3 regions of the Rhodobacter sp. CZR27 genome follow, and region 3 is predicted to be linked to each of the others. Evidence: riboswitches for the same ligand, from Rfam matches in the RefSeq annotation. Region 3 holds a riboswitch; each other region holds the start of a gene.
The links. Region 3 has a riboswitch for cobalamin ahead of CK951_RS13020 (hypothetical protein). Riboswitches for the same ligand answer to the same signal wherever they lie in the genome.
Positions count from the first base shown of each region.

Region 1: another riboswitch for cobalamin. It lies ahead of CK951_RS05680 (TonB-dependent siderophore receptor); the one in region 3 lies ahead of CK951_RS13020 (hypothetical protein).
Region 2: another riboswitch for cobalamin. It lies ahead of bluB (5,6-dimethylbenzimidazole synthase); the one in region 3 lies ahead of CK951_RS13020 (hypothetical protein).

Region 1 is NZ_CP023548.1:1,123,398-1,130,786, reverse strand. Features, by position in the region: gene CK951_RS05710 (ATP-binding protein) at 1-474, shown strand, start outside; gene CK951_RS05700 (adenosylcobinamide amidohydrolase) at 861-1,526, opposite strand; gene CK951_RS05695 (ABC transporter ATP-binding protein) at 1,523-2,275, opposite strand; gene CK951_RS05690 (iron ABC transporter permease) at 2,272-3,261, opposite strand; gene CK951_RS05685 (ABC transporter substrate-binding protein) at 3,258-4,073, opposite strand; gene CK951_RS05680 (TonB-dependent siderophore receptor) at 4,105-6,015, opposite strand; cobalamin riboswitch at 6,148-6,346, opposite strand; gene CK951_RS05675 (GNAT family N-acetyltransferase) at 6,943-7,389, shown strand, end outside.
Region 2 is NZ_CP023549.1:80,076-87,464, forward strand. Features, by position in the region: gene CK951_RS16555 (sugar ABC transporter permease) at 1-587, shown strand, start outside; gene CK951_RS16560 (SDR family oxidoreductase) at 601-1,329, shown strand; gene CK951_RS16565 (FGGY-family carbohydrate kinase) at 1,357-2,991, shown strand; gene CK951_RS16570 (hypothetical protein) at 3,008-3,520, opposite strand; cobalamin riboswitch at 3,755-3,934, shown strand; gene bluB (5,6-dimethylbenzimidazole synthase) at 3,979-4,695, shown strand; gene CK951_RS16580 (hypothetical protein) at 4,756-5,367, opposite strand; gene CK951_RS16585 (Rrf2 family transcriptional regulator) at 5,529-6,011, shown strand; gene CK951_RS16590 (arylsulfotransferase family protein) at 6,777-7,389, shown strand, end outside.
Region 3 is NZ_CP023548.1:2,669,187-2,676,575, forward strand. Features, by position in the region: gene CK951_RS13010 (molecular chaperone DjiA) at 1-186, shown strand, start outside; gene CK951_RS13015 (endonuclease/exonuclease/phosphatase family protein) at 186-1,205, shown strand; cobalamin riboswitch at 1,240-1,443, shown strand; gene CK951_RS13020 (hypothetical protein) at 1,530-1,916, shown strand; gene CK951_RS13025 (propanediol utilization protein) at 1,916-2,761, shown strand; gene cobD (threonine-phosphate decarboxylase CobD) at 2,773-3,735, shown strand; gene pqqE (pyrroloquinoline quinone biosynthesis protein PqqE) at 3,782-4,924, opposite strand; gene pqqD (pyrroloquinoline quinone biosynthesis peptide chaperone PqqD) at 4,924-5,220, opposite strand; gene pqqC (pyrroloquinoline-quinone synthase PqqC) at 5,217-5,984, opposite strand; gene pqqB (pyrroloquinoline quinone biosynthesis protein PqqB) at 5,981-6,883, opposite strand; gene pqqA (pyrroloquinoline quinone precursor peptide PqqA) at 6,902-6,982, opposite strand; gene CK951_RS22105 (DUF6538 domain-containing protein) at 7,192-7,389, shown strand, end outside.

The DNA of each region.
Region 1 (7,389 bases), 1.5 Mb from region 3:
TTCGGGCTGACGCTTGCGGTGGAGCCGGTTGCCGAGACTACCGCGCCGCCGCCCCGCAGGGGCGCCGAGGGCTGGCTTGCCGGGCATCTGGTGCTGGTGGTGGACGACATCGCGACGAACCGGCTGGTGGCGGCGGCCTACCTCAAGCTCTTCGGGATCCGCACCATCGAGGTCCCGAGCGGCAGCGCCGCGCTGGAGGCGCTGATGCGCGAGCCGGTGGACCTCGTGCTGCTCGACATGAACATGCCCGACATGGACGGTCTCGAGACCTTCCGGCGCATCCGCGCCCTGCCGGAACCGGCGTGCCGCGTGCCAGTCGTCGCCATGACGGCGGATGCCATGGAGGATCAGCGCGACGGCTATCTGGCCGCGGGGCTGGACGGCTACATTGCCAAGCCCGTCACGCCCGACAGGATCGCGGCAGAACTGTTGCGCGCGCTGCGCGCGCCGCGAGGGGCGGCCATGCCGCAATGAGCGGCCGCATGAGGGCCGCCACCCGCCGATGGCAGGCTTCCGTCCGCAAGTCCTGATCCCTGATCCCTGATCCCTGATCCCTGATCCCTGATCCCTGATCCCTGATCCCTGATCCCTGATCCCTGATCCCTGATCCCTGATCCCTGATCCCTGATCCCTGATCCCTGATCCTGATCCCTGATCCCTGATCCCTGATCCCTGATCCCTGATCCCTGATCCCTGATCCCTGATCCCTGATCCCTGATCCCTGATCCCTGATCCCTGATCCCTGATCCCTGATCCCTGATCCCTGATCCCTGATCCCTGATCCCTGATCCCTGATCCCTGAGGCTGTCCTGCGCAGCATCCGATGGCAAGCCGGAACTGCCCCCGGCTCATGGCGCGCCTCACGTCCGGACAGGCGTTCCCGCCGCGTCGCCCCTCGCCCGGCACCAGTCCCTTGCGCCGTCCAGCACCGCCGTCCGGACAGCCGCCCCGATGGCCTCGCCCACGGCGGTGTGCAGCCCCGCGTAGCGCATCGGCCCCGGCCGGCAGGCCAGCGCGATGCAGTCCGTCCCGGTGCCGGTCGCCGGCCCCGTCGGCAGCACGAGGCCCGCCTCCATCACCGCGGCGGTCCGCGCCTCGGCAGCGATCGACAGCGCCTCGAGTTGGGCGGCCTCGGTCAGCCCCGCCTCCGCAACCACCAGCAGGTTGATCGTTCCGGCCACCCGCGCGCTGGAGATCCGCCGCCCGACGCTCTCGGCATTGCCGAGCCCGACAGTTGCAAGGCAGGACGCGCGCACGCCCTCCGCCTCGGCGGCGGAGAGCCGATAGGCGGACAGGTCGCGCGAGGTCAGAAGCCCGACCGCGTCGGCAAGGCCGCAGCGGGCAAGCTGCGCGGCCAGCCAGTCCTCGGCATCAAACTCCGGCCCCAGATCCGCGTCGCGCACCTCGCGCCAGACGATCCGGTCCGCCATGATCAGGCCTGGGCGGTGCGGCGCCCAGCTCAGCACCCGCATGGGTCCCGGCAGCTGCGCCAGAAGCCAGGGCCTGCGAAGCGAGACCTCGATCACCGCGTCACGCCGAGCGGCTGGAACACCGGCCCGTCCGGCGTCTGGGCGAAGAAGGCACGCACGCCGAACACCTCGGACAGAAGCTCGGCGGTCAGCACCTCCGAGGGCGCGCCCTGCGCCACCAGACGCCCCCGTGCCATCAGCGCGAGCCGGGTGCAGTGGCGGGCCGCAAGCCCCAGATCGTGGATCGAGGCGACCACCGCGCGCCCCTCGGCCGCAAGGTCGGCGAAGACCTGCATGGCGCGGATCTGGCTTTCCGGGTCCAGCCCCGCCACCGGCTCGTCGGCCAGAAGCAGCGGCGTCTCCTGCGCCAGCGCCCGGGCAATCAGCACCCGCGCCTGCTCGCCTCCAGACAGGGCGGTGGCGATGCGGGCGCGATAGCCGGCAAGGCCCATCCGCGCCAGCGCATGGGCCACCGCCTCGTGATCGCGCGGCCCGGGTCGGCGGCCGAGATGCGGCACCCGGCCGAGGGTCACCAGCGTCTCGACATCCACCGGCCAGGCGATCTCGCGCGCCTGCGGCAGGAAGGCCGCGGCCCGTGCCCGGTCACGCGGCGGCAGCGCGGCAAGACTGCTCTGCCCGGAATGCGGCAGCAGCCCAATCGCCGCCCGCAGAAGCGTGGTCTTGCCGGCACCGTTCGGCCCGATCAGGCCGACGAACTCGCCCGGCTCCACCCGGAGCGTCACATGATCGACCACCGGGCATTCGCCCCGCAGCACGGTCAGGTCGGTCAGCGCAAGCAGGCTCATGCCTCGAGCCTCCGCATCCGCCAGATCAGGTGCAGGAAGAAGGGAGAGCCGACGATCGCCGTCAGCACCCCGAGCTTCAGGTCGCGGTCCGGCGCGATCACCCGCACCGCGATGTCGGCGGCCAGCAGCATCGCGGCCCCCCCCAGCGCCGAAGCGAGCAACAGGCGCGAGGGCCGCGCGCCGACCAGCGGCCGCAGGATGTGCGGCACCACGAGGCCCACGAAGCCGACGGTTCCCGCCACGGCGACGGCCGCGCCCACCGACATCGCCGTGCCGAGGATCAGCACCAGCCGGAGACGGCTCATCCGAACGCCCAGCGCCTCGGCCGCATCCTCGCCCAGCGTCAGCGCGTCAAGGCCGCGGCCCAGCGTCAGCAGAAGCGCCATGCCGGCGATGACGAAGGGCGCGGCCAGCGCGACATGGGTCATCGACCGGTCGGCCAGAGAGCCCATCATCCAGAACACGATCTCCATCGCGGCGAAGGGGTTGGGCGACAGGTTCAGGACCAGCGCCACCCCCGCCGCCGCCAGCGCCGAGATCGCGACGCCGGCAAGGATCAGCGCCAGCGCCCCGCCGCGGGGCCCCGCAAGCCCGAGGATCAGCAGCACCGAAAGCCCCGCCCCCGCCAGCGCGGCCACCGGCAGCGCCAGCGTGAACGCAGCAGCAAGCCCGGTCTGCAACGCGATCACCGCCCCGAGTGCTGCCGATGAAGAAACGCCGACAAGTCCCGGCTCCGCCAGCGGATTTCGCAGATAGCCCTGCATCGCGGCGCCCGACAGCCCGAGGACCGCGCCAACCATCAGCCCCAGCAGCGCCCGCGGCAGACGGATCTCGCGCATCACCAGAACCACCGCCTCGCCCTGCCCGGTGACAAGCGCCGAGAGCGAATCCGCAAGGCCGAGCGCCGCCGGCCCCACCAGCAGCGATGCCGCGAAGAGCAGCACCACGAGCCCTGAAAGGGCTACGAGAAGCACGGGATATCTCACCGTGCGCCATCCAGCATGGTCAGGCGCAGGGCCGCCAGCGCCTCGCGCGCCTCGGCCATGCCGCGCACCGCGCGCAGCACATGGGGCGTGCCGCAGATCCAGTCTGCATCCGTCACCTCGGCAGAGCCGGCCCGGTCCTGGACGGCCTTCAGCGCCGGATGGACAAGGATCTCCTCGGCCCGCGAGGCGCCGGGATAGGGCGTCGAGGTCACGATCACCTCAGGCTGCGCCATCACCAGCCGCTCGAGCGGCAGGTTGCCGCCGCCATCCAGGCCAAGCTCGGCCGCGATGTTGGAGAACCCCGTGTGCCGCAGGACCGAGTCGGCCAGCGTGCCCGAGCCGGTGGTGTAGCCCGAAGGATAATACATCGCGGCGCGCGCCGGCGGCGCCTCGATCCTCAGCCGGTCGAGGCCGGCCTCGAACTCGGCGGCCAGTTCCTCGGCCTCGGCCTCGCGGCCGAGCGCCCGGCCCACTATGCGCAGGTGGCCCGCCACGTCGTCGAGCGTCGTCGCCGGCGGCAGCTCGATTACCTCGACGCCGAGCCGGCGCAGCAGATCGACACTGGCCCGCGCGGTGAAGGTGCCGGCCAGCACGAGATCCGGCCGCATCAGGAACACCTGCTCGGCCTGACCCATGTTGGCGGGATAGGCCCGGGCCTCCTCGACCATGGCCGAGGTCTGCGGCTCTGAGGCGAGATGCGAGACCGAGACCAGCTGGCCGGGCGCCGCCAGCATCATCGCCAGCTGGTCGGTGCAGAGGTTGACGGACACGACCCGCCGCGGCGCCTCGGCCACGGCGGCTGAGGCAACCATCGACAGGGCCGAGACTACCGCGAGAACGGCCTTAAAAGCTCTTTCGCAAGCCGACATAGAACGCCCTGCCCGATGTGCCGAAGCCCTTGACTACCTGATAGTCCTCGTCGAGCAGGTTGTCAGCCCGCAGGTAGACCTGCGCGTCCTGCCCGAGATCAAACTCGACCGTCGCCTCGACGGTCTCGTAGTCGGGCATGGCGATCAGGCTGTTCGCGCGCTCATCGTATAGATTGCGAACGGCGTGGAGCGCAATGCCGGCATCAAGCCGGTCCGTCAAGTCAGCATCCAGACCAAGCCGCAGATCGGTTTCCGGAACGCGCGGAAGTGCCTCGCCGTCCGGATCGCTGGTACGGGTATAGGTCACTACCCCACTCAGTTGCAGACGATCATTCAGCGGAACCGAACCCGACAGCGCAATCCCTGAGGAGCGCGAGGTGCCGTCGGCGGTTTGATATTCGCCGGTATAGGCTGGAAAGGTGGTGAGCGTAACGAACTTGATCAGATCCTCGACTTGCTGGTGGAACAGCGTAGCCTTGACCTCGGCGCCGTTGCCGAAGGTCTTCTCCAGACCGAGATCCACAGACCTGCTACGCTCTGGTCCGAGGTCCTCGTTTCCATATTGCGTGGAGTAGAGCTGATAGAGCGAGGGCGCCACGAAGCCGGACCCGGCCGAGGCGCGCAGCAGCAACGTATCATCCAGGCGCCAGGCAGCGGCGAGGCGGGCGGTGGTGTGGCCGCCAAAGTCGGAATAGTCGTCGTGGCGCGCGGCCAGCGTGACATCCAGTGCCGGCGTCAGTGCCAGCGTCGCCTCTCCGAACAGGCCGTCTATCTCACGTTCCCCGCTGTCCGTGCCTGGCAGGGTCCACTGGTCTGAGGTGGCACTGAAGAGATCCTCGCGCGCATGTGTGGCGCCGAACCCCAGCGTCAAACTGTCGGTCGGCAGATAGCTCGCGCGGTAGTCCATCACCGTACGCGTCCCGTCATAGGACCATTCGTAGGGGGAGGGATCGGGACCGAAGAAGTTGCGTTCCGTGCCTTCCGTCGTCCGTTCGTTCTCGAACCGGTAGATCGAGAGGGTTTGTGTCAGCTGGTCACCGGTCAGTGTGGCGAAGATCCGCCCACCGCGGGTGTGCAGCAGGGAATGATCGTCGTCGGGGGTGACGCCATCATGGAAATCGCCATCGACTTCGCAACACTCATCGATCTGCGAGTCGGCGTGCTGATAGAAGCCCGAAGCCCCGACGCTCAACACGTCGGTTACGTCATACGAAGCGGAAAAGGACAGCCGCTCGGAATCGAACCCGTCGTCTTCGCGGTTTCCGGCGCTGTCGTCACCGGCCGAAAAGCCTTCGCTATGTACGCGTGAAGCGGTGACCGAGACTTCATGCCGGTCGCCCCGCGACGAAAGGGTGTAGGACCCGGACAGGGTCTCATAGCTGCCCGCCTCCAGGGCGACCGATTGGGAGATGCCTTCCTGTTCAGGTCGTTTGGTCGTGACGCTGATGACACCCGCAACCGCCGTGCTGCCATACTGGGCCGATTGTGACCCACCCAGCACCTCGACCCGCGACACGTCCGCCGTGCCGAGCGTGCCGAAATCGAACTGGCTCTGTGTCTGAGCCGGGTCCGAGACGTCGATGCCATCGACGAGCACCTTGATGTAGGCGCCGGGCAGGCCGCGCAAGCGAAGCGACGCAGAAGATCCGATTGGCCCGGTGTCCGAATAAGACAGCGTAGGAAGCGTCGCAAGCGCCCGGCCCAGGGGCATCGCGCCGCTCTGCTTCAGGTCCTCGGCCGAAAGTGTCTCGACCGAGGCGCCCGTCCGCGAGGCCTCGATCGGCGCGATGTTGGCCGAGACCACGATCTCGTCCAGTGCGATGTCCTGTGCCTGCAGCGGCATGGCGGCCAGCAGCGCCAGAAGGGATACGGCTGTGGTCTTCATCTTTCCCTCTCCGTCCGGGTGGCGACCCGGAGTTCGTCCCTGGATGTCCTTGGAAAGGGATCGCCCCTCCGCCGACGGTGAAAGCGTCACCTGAAGCGGATGGCCCGCCTCCCTCGGCGCGCCCCGCGCCACGGGATGGGTGAACTCTTCGGCAGGTCTCCTGACTCACGGGTCACCGCTCGGACCGGCCTTCCCGGGATGACCCAGTGGCATGATCGGCCGTCGCTCGCCGCCTACAGTTGCGGGGGCAGCCGCGGACTTGGCCGTGTGGCCGGACCGCGTTCCCTTTTCATCCGGTCATTGCGCCGGAACCGAAGCGCCTTCTCAATAGGACAAGCATCGCCCCTGTCAAGTGGCCGCTGCAAGCTGGCTTGCCACGCGTCAATCGGCGCAGGGGCGAGAGGTCCGCGACCCGTCGCGACAACCGGAGGCCCAAAGCCGCCCCATGCGCGGCGCCCGGCGCCTGGCGGAGCAGCCGGCCACCTCGGTCGGCACGGCCGAGGGCGGGCGGCAGAGGCCGCGGGCCAAGGCGGGCGACTCGACCGTGGGTTTAGGCCCCTGGCGTGGACTGTCGCGCGAGGCGCCGCGCGCCGGGCGCGCGCCGCAACCACCCCCGGTTGCGCTGCTCAACCCAAGGTTTCGGGTATGCCGTCAAAGCCGGCCTTTTACAGTGATTTGAGGGGCAGTTCCTGTTGTCGGGCGTTTCGCTGTTATGGTATTCGATGCACAGGCACTTTCATTGAAGTATTTGGTCGGGAACGGTACATGGATCTCAGCGTCCTGAAGTCACGCAACGCCAGACTTGTAACCAGTGCAGCCCTCTCTTCCGACGATCCGGCTTCGGCACCCCCGTCGCGGTGCAGTGAGCCCGGAACGAACCTCCTCAATCCGACAATCTTTCACGAATCCTGGTGGCTTGATGCCGCGGTGCCGGGACAGTGGAGCGAGGCGACCGTCAGCGCGGGCGGCAAGCTTTTGGGACGCTTCCCTTACCTGATCTCGAAGCGCGCCTTCGGCCTGACCACCTGCGAGATGCCGGACTTCGTGCATTTCCTGGGGCCGGCGGTCGACGAGGGCAGCGGCGCCCCCTGCAACCGGGCGCTGAAGCACGCGCAGATCGTGCGCGAGCTTTACGAACAGATCCCGAGTGTCGACAACTTCTACCAGCGGATGCACCGGGGCATCACCGACGTGATGGTCTTCGCCGAGGCGGGGCTGCACACCCTGGTGAACTTCACCTTCGAGATCGCCCCCGCCCCGGAACAGCGGATCTGGAGCGAGATGCGCGACAAGACGCGCAACATCATCCGGCGCGCGCAGGAGCGCTATACTGCCTCGGACCGGATCAGCCCCGCGGAATTCGCGGCCTTCTAC
Region 2 (7,389 bases), on a different replicon from region 3:
CCGCCAACCTCTCGACGCCCGGTCTGAGTGTGCTGCTGGTCAAGGCGGTGGCGCTGACCGCGGCGCTGCTCTTCGCGGTCTATTACCTCAACCTCGGCCGCGGCATTCCGTGGATGTTCGGCCTGTTCGTGGCGCTGGTTCTCGCGATGAACTACGCGCTGACCCGCACGCAGTGGGGCCGGTCGATGTTCGCCGTGGGCGGAAACTCCGAGGCCGCGCGCCGGTCGGGCATTGACGTGCGCCGGGTGAATGTCTCGGCCTTCGTGCTCTGCTCGACGCTCGCCGCGCTCGGCGGGGTGCTCGCCTCGGCCAGGCTCGCGACGTCGAGCCAGCAGGCCGGCACCGGCGACGTGAACCTCAACGCCATCGCCGCGGCGGTGATCGGCGGCACCAGCCTCTTCGGCGGCCGTGGCAGCGCATTCTCGGCGCTGCTCGGCATCCTCGTGATTCAGGCGATCTCGAACGGGCTGACGCTGCTCAATCTCTCGTCGTCGCTGCGCTACATGATCACCGGCGGAGTGCTCGCCATCGCCGTCATCGTTGACTCGCTTGCCCGCCAGAGCCGGGTCAGCCACGGACGCGCCTGAAGGAAGGACCAACATGGGAAACATCATGGACGGAAAGGTCGCCGCCATCACCGGCGCGGCCTCCGGCATCGGGCTGGAGTGCGCGCGGACACTGGTGGCGGAAGGCGCGACGGTGGTGCTGATCGACCGCGCCGAGGAGCGGCTGCGCGCGCTCTGCGCCGAGATCGGCCCGCGCGCCCTTCCGCTGGTGGTCGATCTGCTCGACGGGCCGCAGGTCTCGGGGATGCTGCCGCGGATCCTTGAGCTGGCGGGCTCGCTCGACATCTTCCACGCCAATGCCGGCGCCTATATCGGCGGGCCGGTGGCCGAGGGCGACCCGGATGCCTGGGACCGGATGCTGAACCTGAACATCAACGCGGCCTTCCGCTCGGTCCACGCCGTCCTGCCCTACATGATCGAGCGCAAGACCGGCGACATCCTGTTCACCAGCTCGGTCGCCGGTGTCGTCCCGGTGGTGTGGGAGCCGATCTACACAGCCTCGAAGTTCGCGGTTCAGGCCTTCGTCCACTCGACCCGCCGGCAGGTCGCGCCGCACGGGGTGCGCGTCGGCTCGGTCCTGCCCGGCCCGGTGGTGACCGCGCTCCTCGACGACTGGCCGAAGGCCAAGATGGAGGAGGCGCTGGCCAACGGCTCGCTCATGCAGCCGAAGGAGGTGGCCGAGGCGGTGCTCTTCATGCTGTCGCGCCCGCGCGGCGTGGTGGTCCGCGACCTCGTCATCCTGCCCAACAGCGTCGATCTTTGACGCGCCGCCCTTTCGCGGAGGTATTCCATGACCCCTGAGACTTCCCGACCGGCCGCCGCAGCGGACCGGGTTCTCCTCGGCATCGACGTCGGCACGGGCAGTGCGCGCGCGGGCCTCTTCGACCTCACGGGCCGGATGGTCGCCTCGGCGAAATGCGACATCGGCCTTTGGCGCGAGGCCGGCCACATCGTCGAGCAGTCCGGCAACGAGATCTGGCGCGCCGTCTGCACCGCCACCCGCGCCGCGCTGGCCGAGGCCGGCCTTGCGCCCGAGGCGGTGGCAGGCGTCGGCTTCGACGCCACCTGCTCGCTGGTGGTCGTGGGTGAAGGCGGGGCGCCCCTGCCCGTCGGTCCCAGCGAGGACGCCGAGCGCAACATCATCGTCTGGATGGATCACCGCGCCGTCGATCAGGCCGAGCGGATCAATGCGATGGGCCATCCGGTGCTGCGCTATGTCGGCGGGCGCATCTCGCCCGAGATGGAGACGCCGAAACTTCTGTGGTTGCGTGAACATCGGCCTGCAATCTTCGATGCGGCATGGCAATTCTTCGACCTGGCCGATTACCTTGGCTGGCGGGCGACGGGGGATCTGGCGCGCTCGACCTGCACCGTTACCTGCAAGTGGACGTATCTTGCGCATGAACGCCGCTGGGATCCGGACTATTTCCGGCAGGTGGGTCTGGGCGTGCTGGCCGACGAGGAGTTCTCGCGCATCGGAGCGCGTGTGGTGGAGCCGGGAACGCCGCTCGGCACCGGGCTCACGCCGCAGGCCGCGGCGGACCTGGGTCTTGTCACCGGCACGCCGGTCGGCGCGGGGCTGATCGACGCCCATGCCGGCGGCATCGGAACGGTGGGCGCCGAGGGCACGCCCGAGCGCGACCTCGCCTATGTCTTCGGCACCTCCTCCTGCACGATGACCACGACGCGCGAGCCGGTGTTCGTTCCCGGCGTCTGGGGCCCCTACCAGTCGGCCATGGTCCCCGGCATGTGGCTGAACGAGGGCGGCCAGTCCGCCGCGGGCGCCGCTATCGAGCAACTGCTGTCGTTCCATCCCGCCGCGGCAGAGGCTGCGCGGGCGGCAAGGGCGGCCGGCCAGCCGTTGCCGGTCTTCCTCGCGACGCAGGCGGCGGAGGGGCTCGAGTCGCTCTCGCATGTCGTCACCCGCGCAGCAGGGCTGCACGTCGTGCCCGAGTTCCTCGGCAACCGCGCGCCCTTCGCGGATCCCCACGCCCGCGCCGTGATCGCGGGCCTCGGGATGGAGCGGGACCTGGAAAGCCTCGTCGCGCTCTACGTGGCGGGGATCTGCGGCATCGCACATGGCCTGCGCCAGATCCTCGAGACGCAGGAGAAGGCAGGCGCCGGCATCGAGCGCATCGCGATCAGCGGCGGGGCGGGACAGCTTGACGTTGTGCGCCAGCTGATCGCCGACGTGACCGGAAAGCCAGTGGTCGCGAGCGCCGAGGCCGAACCGGTGCTGCTCGGCTCGGCGATCCTTGGTGCGGTGGCCGCCGGGCTGGCACCCGACATGAGGGTCGCCATGCAGCGCATGTCGCGGACGGCTCAGGTCTACGAGCCGGTCGGCGGCGAGCTTGCGGCCCTGCACGACCGCCGGCATGCGGCCTTTCTGGCGCTTCAGGCCGCGGCGCGGGCGGCCCGGGACTAGGCTCGCGGGCGGCGCCTCAGCCGCCCATCGCCTCGCCTTCGGGCCAGGGACCGTCGAGCGGCGCGATCCGGTAGACCACGTCCTTGCGCAGGAACGGCCCCGCCGCCTGCACCCGCGAGAAGGCGGGAATCGGGATCAGGCGCAGGCCGCCCTCGGGCATCGGCAGACCCGATCCGAGCAGGCGGTAGATGCCGAGGTCGATCAGGTCCAGTCGCAGCGAATCCTGCCCGGGCAGGAACAGCACGAGATGCAGTTCGCGCTCGGCCGTGGGCGCGATGGTGATCGTCATCCGGTCCATCGGCAGCGTCGCGGGCGCATCGGCGGCCAGACAGACCTGCGCGCGGTAGCGGGCCAGGCCCTCGGCCAGATAGGCGGCCAGCCGGAGGGCCACGGTCTGGGCCGGTGGCACCTCATCCTCGGTCAGCCAATGCGCGGGCGGCGGGGGCACCATCGGATGCGGGGGCTGCGGCCTCCCACCTCCGGGCATCCCGGGCCGGGGGTGCAGGTCTGTCACGGCCTCACTCTGCATCACGAACCCTCGTCACTCTGGCAGCCGGGCGCATGGCGGGATCGCCCGCCCGGACTATAGCCCCTCAGAGATCGCTGTTGCAGGGGGTGGCGCCAAGATCTTCGGGCATTTCGCCGCAGGCGATGCAGGAAGGCGGCAGGCTTTGCCCATCAATTCGGCGCCCGGTCCGCGCGACCGGCCAAGCCGCGGTCAGCCGCGCAACGTCAGCGGATTGCCTTCGCCGGTCCGATCTGATCTGCCTTTCTTCCGCCGGGTGCCGCCGAGAGGCGGAGAATCGGGAAGCCGGTGTAATTCCGGCGCGGGCCCGCCGCTGTGACGGGGATGCCGCAGGCACCATGCCACCGGGCAACCGGGAAGGCGCTTGTGGGCAGGTGAACCGAAGCCAGAAGACCGGCCCGGCGAAGAAGTTCCTGCCGCGTGGACGGCGGCGGGATCGTCATGCGAAAGGCCCGGACATCATGCCGCCCTCTTCTTCCGACCCCACCGCCGGGGTTCAACCCCTTCCCGCCCGCCGCTTCGGCGATGCCGAGCGGCAGGCGCTCTACGACATCATCGCCGAGCGCCGCGACGTGCGCGACGAGTTCCTGCCCGATCCGATCGATCCTGCGATGTTGCGCCGGGTGCTCGAGGCCGCGCATCTCGCGCCCTCGGTCGGCTTCATGCAGCCCTGGAACTTCATCCTGATCCGCGATGCCGAGCGTCGCGCGGCCGTGCACGCGGCCTTCCTGCGCGCCAATGCCGAGGCCGCGGAACTTTTCCCCACCGAAAAGCGCGACACCTACCGGTCGCTGAAGCTGGAGGGGATCCGCAAGGCGCCGCTGAACATCGTCGTCACCTGCGACCGCGACCGCTGCGGCCCGGTGGTGCTGGGCCGGACGCACAACGCCGAGATGGATCTCTATTCCACGGTCTGCGCGGTGCAGAACCTGTGGCTGGCCGCCCGCGCCGAAGGCCTCGGCGTCGGCTGGGTCAGCATCTACCGCGAGGAGGAGTTGCGCAGCCTGCTGAACATCCCCGAGCGGGTGCGCATCGTGGCCTATCTCTGCATCGGCCATGTGGACCGCTTCTACACCGCGCCCGAGCTTGCGCTGAAGGGGTGGCGCCAGCGGCTCGATCTGGACGCGCTGCTGATGGACGAAGGCTGGGACGACGCGAAGGCCGGCAGCCTCGGCTGACGGCCGCGACCGGAGCGGGCGGGCGCCGCCCGCTCCGGTTGGCTGCGCGCTTCCTCCCGGTCACTCCGGCGCGGCCCCGGGCAACCAGCCGCGGCGGAGCAGCGCGACGATCGGGGCGGGCGTGAGAACATCGACCTCCGGCGGCACGGGCGACCTGCGGCGCGTGTAGCCGTCGAAGGACCAGTCGAACAGGCTGTCGTTCCAGACGAGCACCGGCCTGCCTGCGGCTGCGAAGATCGTGCCCTCGGGAAGCTCCCCCGGCCGGGCCGCGAAGGTGATCTTGACCCCGTTCCGGCCGATCCGTGCCTGATGGAGTTGGCGGTCGATGGTCTGCGGCAGCGACCGGCCCGGTTCGGCGTCGCCATGAACGGCACACCAGGCCGCGCAGAAGTCCCGGTAGCGGTCGCGCCGGCACTCGCCGCAGGGACGGTGGCCAGCGGCAAATGCCGTGGCCTCGTCGAGAAAGAACAGCTGTGTGTAGGCCCCGGGCGCCATGACCTGTTGCTTGCGGCCGCGGAAGTCGAGGCGGCAGGTCACCCAGCTCCGGTGGGCGTGGGTGCGCCGGATGCCTCCGGTCGGGTCGTGCAGGATGCCGCGGTTCCCCATGAGGCTGCCGCGAGCGGCCACCGCCTGCAGCCCGCCGAAGGGATCGACCCGGTTCTGCCGATGCATGCCGCCCTCCGCATCCCGCCCTCGCCAGTCAACCGCAGCGGCCCCGGGCGATCAAGACCCGGCGCCGGAGCCGCGTGGTGGTTCGCGCGAAAAGCCAATGCCTGCACGGCGTTCAGGTCGTGCCGCTTGCCTTGAGGGGGATGCGTCTCTAGGCTGGTCCGATGATCACGCAAAAGATGAAATACGCGCTGAAGGCGCTGATGGTGCTGGCCGAGGAGCGAGCCGGCGAGCGCCGCCCCCTGCGGATCGAGGATATCGCTGCAAGATCCGGCACGCCCAAGCGCTTTCTCGAGCACATCCTGCTCGACATCCGCAATGCGGGCTTCATCGCCAGCATGCGGGGCCGGGCGGGCGGCTACATGCTGATCAAGGATCCTGCCAGAATTCCGCTGAGCGATCTGCTGCGCATGATCGACGGACCGATCGCCCCGTTGCCCTGCCTCTCGCGCCGGTCCTACCAGCCCTGCGACGATTGCAAGGACGAGGCTTCGTGCCGGATCCGCAAGCTTTTCGCCGAGGTGTTCTGGTCCTACCTCGTGCTGATCGACTCGCTGACGCTTGCGGATCTGGTCGGCACACCGGCTGCGGCGGAGCAGTTGCTCTCGGCCCCCACTTCCGCCGCTTCCAGCGCCAGCCCCGAGTGAGCGCAGGCTGCCGCTCACGCTAAGCGCCGTCTGCTTGCCGGCTCAGTCGGCGCGCCGTCGATGGCCAGTCCCAGCCCTGCGACACCGGGCGGAACTGGCATGAGCGGGATGCTCCTCCCCGCTTCCGGTTCCCATGGAACCTGAAGAACGGTCGGCAACAGGCTGTATCGCCATCATTAACATGGGGTCCACCCCGCTTCTTCTGCCGTTGTGTGATCCGCTTCTCCTGACCAAGGGCCCGACGTAGACCTTCTCCGTTGCTTGCACCGATTACAGCCGCCGCGGGCATTGCGCCGACCGCGCTGCAGTTCGGAAAGCCCGCCGAGATCCGCGCCCGCCCCAGAACCGAGTTCGTCCGAAAGTTCATCACCTCATGATCGGCGCATGAACGCCTGACCGGGCAAGGCTGAGCCGCGGATGGGAAAAAATCGCGGCGGCCGGGGAACTCCCGGCCGCCGGACGCTGTTGCCCAGCGGTGCCCGCGAAACGGCTGGCACGGGACCACCGCCGCCGGCACGAGCGGACAGGGCCGGGGCGAATTCACCCAGCCCCAGCCTGCGTATTGCCACGCGAACTCTCACAGCGAGAAGATGCCGAGGGCAATGCCTTCCCGTTTCAGGAAAATCACCCCGCCATCCCCTAAAGCTATCTCTGGTTGTTTGACAGCAACCGGAGGTTTTGTTTAGCTTGGACGAAATAATTCTTCTCACACGTGCCACTTGGGGCGAGGCCGAGCCGCTTTCGCCTCGGGACAGGATTTGAGCAATGGATCGAACCGTACCGCTTTGGCTTGTGCTGTTTCTGGTTCTCGTGTGGCTTCTTCTCACGGTGGCATTCGGCTGGGCGGTGAAGGCCACCGTCTACGGCAGCGACAGCGCGGGTGCGGCGGGGCGGGCCGCCGTCGCCATCGCCTCGTTTCCGACGACGACCAAGGATGTGCTGCTCCAACTCGCCAGCCAGGCGCGGGGCGAATATGAGGACGAGGCGCTCGGCCTGCCGCGCGATCCGGGCATCGACACCACCGGTTTCGTGCCCATCGACTCCGGCCCCGATCTCGACATCCCCGGCCTACTGGTCCGCGCCGACCACGACCGGATGGTGCCCGGCCGGCGGCTGATCGCGGGCGCCTTCGAGATCAACGGCGAGATCCGCAACGCGGCGCTCCTGCTCTCGCCCGACCTGAAGGTCGAGCGCAGCTGGATGCTGGACGAGATCGCCGTGGGCGGACAGGAGCCGCGCGAGACCGCGCGCAAGTTCGTCCACGGGGTCGAGATCCTGCGCGACGGCTCGCTGATCTTCACCTTCGACGGCAGCATCTCGCTGCAGCGCTTCGACGCCTGCGGCGGACGGCTCTGGACGACGCCGGGGAACTTCCACC
Region 3 (7,389 bases):
CTGGGCGTCGAGCCCGACGCGCCGATCGAGGACATCCGTCTGGCGTGGAAGCAGGCGGTGCGTGACTGCCACCCCGACCGGATGATCGCCCGCGGCGTGCCGGAAGAGGCGGTGAAGCTTGCCGAGCGACGGCTGATCGACATCAACCGCGCCTGGGAGGAGATCAGCGCCCGGCAGGCCGCCTGATGGCCGCGCCCCTGCGCATCGCCACCTACAACGTCGAGTGGTTCAACTCGCTTTTCGACGACCGCGGCCGGCTCCTGCCCGACAACGAGCTTTCCGGCCGCTTCGAGGTCACGCGGCGCAACCAGATCGAGTCGCTCGGCATCGTGTTCAGCGCGCTCGATGCCGATGCGATCATGGTGATCGAAGCGCCGAACCAGGGCTCGCGCCGCTCGACGGTGAAGGCGCTCGAGACCTTCGCGCGCACCTTCGAGCTGAAGGCCTCGCGCGTGGCGATGGGATTTGCGAACCCGACCGAGCAGGAGATCGCGCTGCTCTACAATCCCGACCGGATCGAGGCGCGCCACGATCCGCAGGAAAGCGCCAAGGCGCCGCGGTTCGACGAGGTGTTCCGCTTCGACATCGACGTGGACGCGGCCCCCGAGGCGATCCGGTTCTCGAAGCCGCCGCTGGAGCTGGCGGTTCGCGCGGACGGCCATGCGCTGCGGCTGATCGGCGTCCACGTCAAGTCGAAGGCACCGCGCAACAGCCGCACGCCCGCCGAGACCGTCCGCATCGCGATCGAGAACCGCCGCCAGCAGCTGGCGGAATGCGTCTGGCTGCGCCGCCGGGTGGCTGCCCATCTTGCCCACGGCCAGAGCCTGATCGTGATGGGCGACTTCAACGACGGCCCCGGGCTGGACGAATACGAGCAGTTGTTCGGCCACTCGGGGATCGAGATCGTGATGGGTCTGGATGACGAGCCGAAGTCGCGCCTGCACGAGCCGCATGCCCGGATGGCGCTGACGCAGAAGGTGGGGATCTCGCCGAGTTCGGCCCGGTTCTGGCTGGCGCCGCAGCAGCAGTTCTTCGAGGCGCTGCTCGACTTCATCATGGTCTCGCCCGATCTGGCGGCCAGGAACCCGCGCTGGCGCATCTGGCACCCGCTGAACGACCCCAACTGCCTGAAGATCCCCGAGCTGCAGGAGGCCCTGCTGGCGGCGTCGGATCATTTCCCGGTCACGCTCGACATCGAGCTGTGACCCGCCGCGGGGCCTTGCGCGCCCGGCGGGAAAGGCGGATGCTGCGCGGGACGGTCCCGGGGTTTTCCCCCGGGCGAAGAGGGAATGCGGTGCGGGCTCGGCCCAACTCCGCGACTGCCCCCGCAACTGTAGGCGGCGAGCGCGCCCCATGATGCCCACTGGCCTCGGACAGGCCGGGAAGGGCGGGGCAAGCGAAGACCCGCGAGTCAGGAGACCTGCCGTCGGAAGAGCTGTGGAAACCGGGCGGGGTGTCCCGGGCGCAGGGTGCAGGCGTTCCGGTGCCTTCCCCCTTCGCCTGCCCGTCCAGAAGGCGCGGAGGGCGCAATGATCGTGACGCGGAACGGCCGGACCTACAGCTCGACGCTGTGCCGGCACCTGAACCAGCCCTGCAGGCAGGGGCTTGCCATGATGGAACATCTGGCACAATCGGTCGGACAGGCAGGCGGCGCGATCCAGCCCGGGTTCGAGATGCAGGGCTGCGTCCGGCTCGAGGGCTGCAGCCGGCCCTGCACCGCCCTGTTCCGGGTCACCTCGGCCGAGCTTCATCTGTTCTGCGATCTCGAACCCTCGGACTGGTCGCCGGATCTGCTGCGGCTGGCCGACCTGCTGACCGGGACCGGCAAGGCCGGCTGGCCCGCCCGCCCCATGGCCGAGCCCGCGGCGCTGGTCGTCGCCTCGGCCGCCGAGGCGCCGGGGCTGGCGCTGCACTGATGCCCGAGACGACCGGCGGGATCGCGACCTGCGACGCAGGCCACCGGCAGGTTCGGGTAGCGGGCCACCTGGGAGAGTTCCTGCAGGGCCGGCTCGGCCCGGCGGGGCCGCTGGCCCTGATCACCCTGCCCTGCCCGCCGCTGGCGGCCGAGGCGGTGCGACAGCCCGGCCGGCTCGCGCTGCACCAGCCGGCCGCGCGGGTGCTGTCGCTTCCCCTGCTGCGCCGGCTGCTGGTCTCGGCCGGTGCCGCGCCGACCGGGCGCTTCCGGCTGACGCTTGGGCTGCCTCCGGGCGGGGGCGCCGGGGCCTCGACCGCCGCGAGGGTCGCCGTGCTGCGGGCGGCGGGGATCGGCGATCCCGCCACCCTCGCCCGGGCCTGCCTCGCCTCCGAAGGCGCCAGCGATCCGCTGATGTTCGACCGGCCCGAGCGCCTGCTATGGGCCTCGCGCGAGGGGCGGGTGCTTGCCACGCTGCCGCCGCTGCCGCGGATGGAGATCCTCGGCGGGTTTCTCGGCCCTGCGTGCCGCACCGACCCCACCGACCTGCGCTTTCCCGACGTCTCGGACCTTGTGGAACGCTGGCCGGGCGCGGACCTTCCGACGCTGGCGGGCCTCGCCTCGGCCGCCGCCGGGCGGTGCCTCGCGCTGCGCGGCCCGGCAGACGATCCCACGGCGGCGCTTGCCCAGCGGCTGGGCGCGACGGGCTGGGCCATCGGCCATACCGGCCCGGCCCGCGCCCTGATCTTCGCGCCGGGCACCGTGCCGATCCGCGCCGAAGAGACGTTGCAGGCAGCGGGCTTTTCCCGCATCACCCGTTTCCGGATCGGCGGGCCGTCCCTCGCCTGAGGAGACCTGCAATGCGCGATCACGGCGGCAATCTGGATGCGGCGGCGGCCCGGTTCGGCGGCCGGGTGGACGACTGGCTGGACCTATCGACCGGGATCAACCGCCGCCCCTATCCGATGCCTGCCCTGCCCCCGCGCGCGCTGACCGCGCTGCCCGATGCCGCGGCCCTTGCCGGGCTCGAGTCCGCCGCGCGCGCCGCCTATCGCACGCAGGCGCCGATGCTCTCCGTCGCGGGCGCGCAGGCGGCGATCCAGCTGGTGCCGCGGCTGGCGCCGCCCGGCCTCGCCCGTGTGCTGGCACCGACCTACAACGAACATGCGGCGAGCCTGCGCGCGGCGGGTTGGCGGGTCGAGGAGGTGGGGCATGCGGAGGCCCTCGCCGGAGCCCACCTCGCCGTGGTGGTGAACCCGAACAACCCCGACGGCCGGCAGCACAGCCCCGAAACCCTGCGCGCGTTGCTGCCCCTCGTGGGTCGCCTGCTGGTCGACGAAAGCTTCGGCGATCCGGTGCCGGAGCTGTCGCTGGCGCCCGAGGCGGGTGTTCCCGGCCTGCTGGTGCTGCGTTCGTTCGGCAAGTTCTACGGGCTGGCCGGGCTGCGCCTCGGCTTCGTGCTGGGCGCGGCAGAGGACATCGGTGCGCTGGCGTCCATGGCTGGCCCCTGGTCCGTGTCCGGACCGGCCATTGCCGCCGGCACGGCGGCGCTGGCGGATCGGGCGTGGGCCGAGGCCACCACCGCCCGCCTCGCGGCAGAGACGGAGCGGCTGGACAGACTTGCGCAACGCGCGGGCTGGTCTGTGGAAGGCGGCGCGCACCTCTTCCGGCTCTACTCCACACCCGATGCGGCCCAAGCGCAGGACCGCCTCGCCCGCGCCCGGATCTGGAGCCGGATCTTCCCGTGGTCGGACCTCCTGATCCGCCTGGGCCTGCCGGGAGAGGAGCCGGAGTGGCAGCGACTGGAAGCCGCGCTCGCCTGACGTGCCGCCCTTGGCGCCCCGAGACCGCCGACGAACCGCGCGGCTCTTACGCTTCCGGAGTGCCGCCCGAGAAGTTGCGATAGAGGAACCGCCCGGAGCCCGCCGCCGCCTCGCCATCCGCCAGCGCGAAGATCCGCGCGTGCAGCGGCGACTTCGCACAGGCGGGATCCGTCGCCGCCGCATCGCCTGCCAGTGCGAAGGCTTGGCAGCGACAGCCGCCGAAGTCCTCCTCGGCATGGATGCAGCTTCGGCAGGGCTCCTGCATCCAGGCCGTGCCGCGGTAGCGGTTCAGCGCCTCGGACCGGTGCCAGATCTCGGCCAGCGGCGCGTCGCGCACCGAATCGAAGCGCAGCCCGGTGATCGTCTCGGCCGCGTGGCAGGGCAGCACCTTGCCCGAGGGCGAGATGTTGAAGAACTGCCGCCCCCAGCCACCCATGCAGGTCTTCGGCCGCACGGCGTAATAGTCCGGGATCACGTAGTCGATCGACAGGACCCCCGCGAGCCGCTCGCGCGCCTCATCGACGATCCGCGTCGCCTCGTCGAGCTGCGCGACCGAGGGCATCAGCGCGGCCCGGTTCTTCAGCGCCCAGCCGTAATACTGCACATGCGCCACCTCGAGCCGCTGCGCCCCCATCGCGACGGCCATGTCGAGGATCGCGGGCAGTTCGTCCAGGTTCTGCCGGTGCATCACCGCGTTGAGCGTGAGCGCCAGCCCCGCCTCGCGCACCCATTCCGCCGCCTGCAGCTTCTTCGCGTGGCCGCCACGGTAGCCGCCGACGCGATCCGCGAGCGCGGGCGTCGCGCCCTGCAGGCTGATCTGGACATGGGCGAGGCCCGCATCGGCCAGCTCCGCCACCTTCTCGCGCGTCAGCATCACCGCCGAGGTGATGAGGTTGGAGTAAAGCCCCACGGCTTCCGCATGGGCGACCAGCGCCACCAGATCCTTGCGCACCAGCGGCTCGCCGCCCGAGAAGTGGATCTGCAGGACGCCCAGCTCGGCCAGTTCCGTCATCACCCGCTGCCACTCCGCGGTGGACAGCTCGCGGCTTGCCGCCTCCAGCTCGACCGGGTTCGAGCAATAGGGGCATTGCAGCGGGCAGCGGTGGGTCAGCTCGGCCAGCACCGCCATCGGGATGTCGTGGTCCGAGCGGGCGGCCGGTGCGGGGGCGGTGAAGGCTGCATCGTCCATCAGGCGGCCTCGCGCTCGATCAGGAAACCGCGGTCAGCCAGATCCTGCAGCAGCGCCAGCACCTCGCGCGCGATCACGCCGGGCTCGGCGGTATATTTCGCTTCAAGCTCGGCCGTCAGGCCGGCGATCGACTTCCGTCCGTCGCAATGCTGCAGCACCTCGACGCAGATGTCGTCGGGCGTCATCACCTTCTCGGGCACCAGCAGCACCCAGCGCCCGCGCGCGCTGTCCAGGCGCAGCTTCGCGTGGCGGGCCAGCATGACGCGGCTGTCGGGGCCAAGGATACGGCGGCTCATCGCATCTCCTCCGGCACGAAGGCGCCGGGCGGGATGTGACCCAGCACATAGGCATGGTGCAGCGCGTCGAGTTGCACCCACAGCACCTGCGTCTTGAAGATCAGCGCGTTGCAGACCGCCTCGCGCTGCTCGGGCGTCCGCGCATGCTCGCGGACGTAGCGCAGGGCGAAATCCGCATCGCGCGGTGCCTGCGTCAGGCGGCGCTGGAAATAGGCCATCACGGTGGGGTTCACGAAGTCGTAGTGCGACAGCATCCCCGAGATCCGCTCGCGATGGATGTTCGGCGCAAAGAGTTCGGTCAGGCACGAGGCGATGGCCTCGAGCGGGCTCTGATCCCGCACGAAATGCACATAGGCGTCCACGGCGAAGCGGGTGGCGGGCAGGATGCCCTCGGTCGATTCGACATAGGCGCGATCAAGGCCCAGCGCATCGGTCAGGATCAGCCAGCGGTCGATGCCGCCCTCGCCCGTCTCCGAGCCGTCGTGATCCTCCAGCCGGTGGCGCCATTCCACCCGCGTCGCGCGGTCGCGGAAGCGCGAGATCACGACCGCGTCCTTCACCGGGATCGAGCACTGGTAGTAGTAGCGGTTCAGCGCCCAGGCCTGCACCTGCCCCTTCGTCAACTCGCCCCCGTGCAGCATGTGGTGGAACGGGTGGCGGTCGTGATAGCGGGCGGCACCGATCTCGCGAAGCCGCGCCTCCATCGCGTCGGCGCTGTCGAGCGGGCGGGCGGGCGAAAGCTGCGGCGTCAGGTCGAGACTCATGCGACGAACTCCATACCGGGGGAGGGCACGCACCAGCCGGCGCGCTCGGCCTCCGCTCTCTCGGGCGAGCCCGGCAACAGCACCGGGTTCGAGTTGTTGATGTGGACAAAGACCTTGCGGCCGATACCCAGGGGTTCGAGCGCGGCCATTGCCCCCTCGGGGCCGGAGATCGAGATATGCCCCATCCGGCGCCCGGTCTTCTGCGACAGGCCCGCCCGGATCATCTCATCGTCCGACCAGAGCGTGCCATCGAAGAACACGAGGTCCACTCCCGCAAGCCGCGCGGCCAGATCGGGCGTGACCTCGGCACAGCCGGGCAGGACGAAGGCCTGCCGCCCGCCGGCCGAGAGCCTGAGGCCGAGGCTGTCGCCCTCGGCCGCCCCCGCCTCCTCGCGGTAAAGCGCAGGCTTGCCCGGCACGGCGAAGGCCTCGACCGTCAGGCCCGAGGGCGTGCCGTCGGGCAGCGCCGGCTCGAACGGCCGGTCGAGCGACAGGGGCAGGCGCGGCACCAGATCCTCGCGCAGGACGCCGAAGATCGGGTTGGCCGCCAGCACCGCCAGCACCTCGGGATGCGCGTGGATCGCGAAGGGCCAGCCCTCGCGGAGCGTCAGCAGGCCCGCGACCGCATCGACCTCGGCATTCGTCAGGACGACCCCCGCGATCGGCGAGTGACGAAGGCCGTGCCGCGGATGCAGCGCGGGCGTGTCGAGGATCTGCTGGCGCAGGTCGGGTGAGGCGTTGATCAGGAACCAGTGCTCGCCATCCGCACTGACCGCCAGCGCGCACTGGCCGTTGCGAAGCGAGGGCTCCGTGCGCGCCTCACGGCAGCCGGGGCAGTTGCAGTTCCACTGCGGCAGGCCGCCGCCTGCTGCGGAGCCGAGGACGATGATCCGAAGCATCGCAGCAGGCCTCGCCGGTTACTTGCGCTTCGCGCAGGCGTACATGTTGATTTCCATGCCGACCGGTGTCTCGTCGTAGCGCGGTGTCTTCCAGGCCATCGTGTCTCCTCCTCTCTTCGATGGGCGCCGCACGGGGCGGCTGGGATCGAGTATTCCGGCTGCGGCAAATAGTCGCCAGCTATGCGGAGGATAGGCCGGGCCTATGGGGCAGGCCTCGTCTAAGCCACTGATAACCAAGCAACCTTCTGTTTCTCTTGAGGTTTCCAGACACCAAGTGGTAAACATGGATGGGAAACATGAGGATTCGAATGGCTGGGCCGAGGCTGCGGGGAAGCGTCTGGATCTTGCAGGACCGGGTGCCGCAGGACGTTGTTGAACGGCATCGGGGAACAAGGATCACCGTCACCCTCGGAGGCGAGTCTCAGGCCGTGACGCTGGGGGTGCAGGTCAAGTTCTCCCTCCGCACCAGTGACCGCAGGGTCGCGATGGAGCGGCACAGGGAAGCC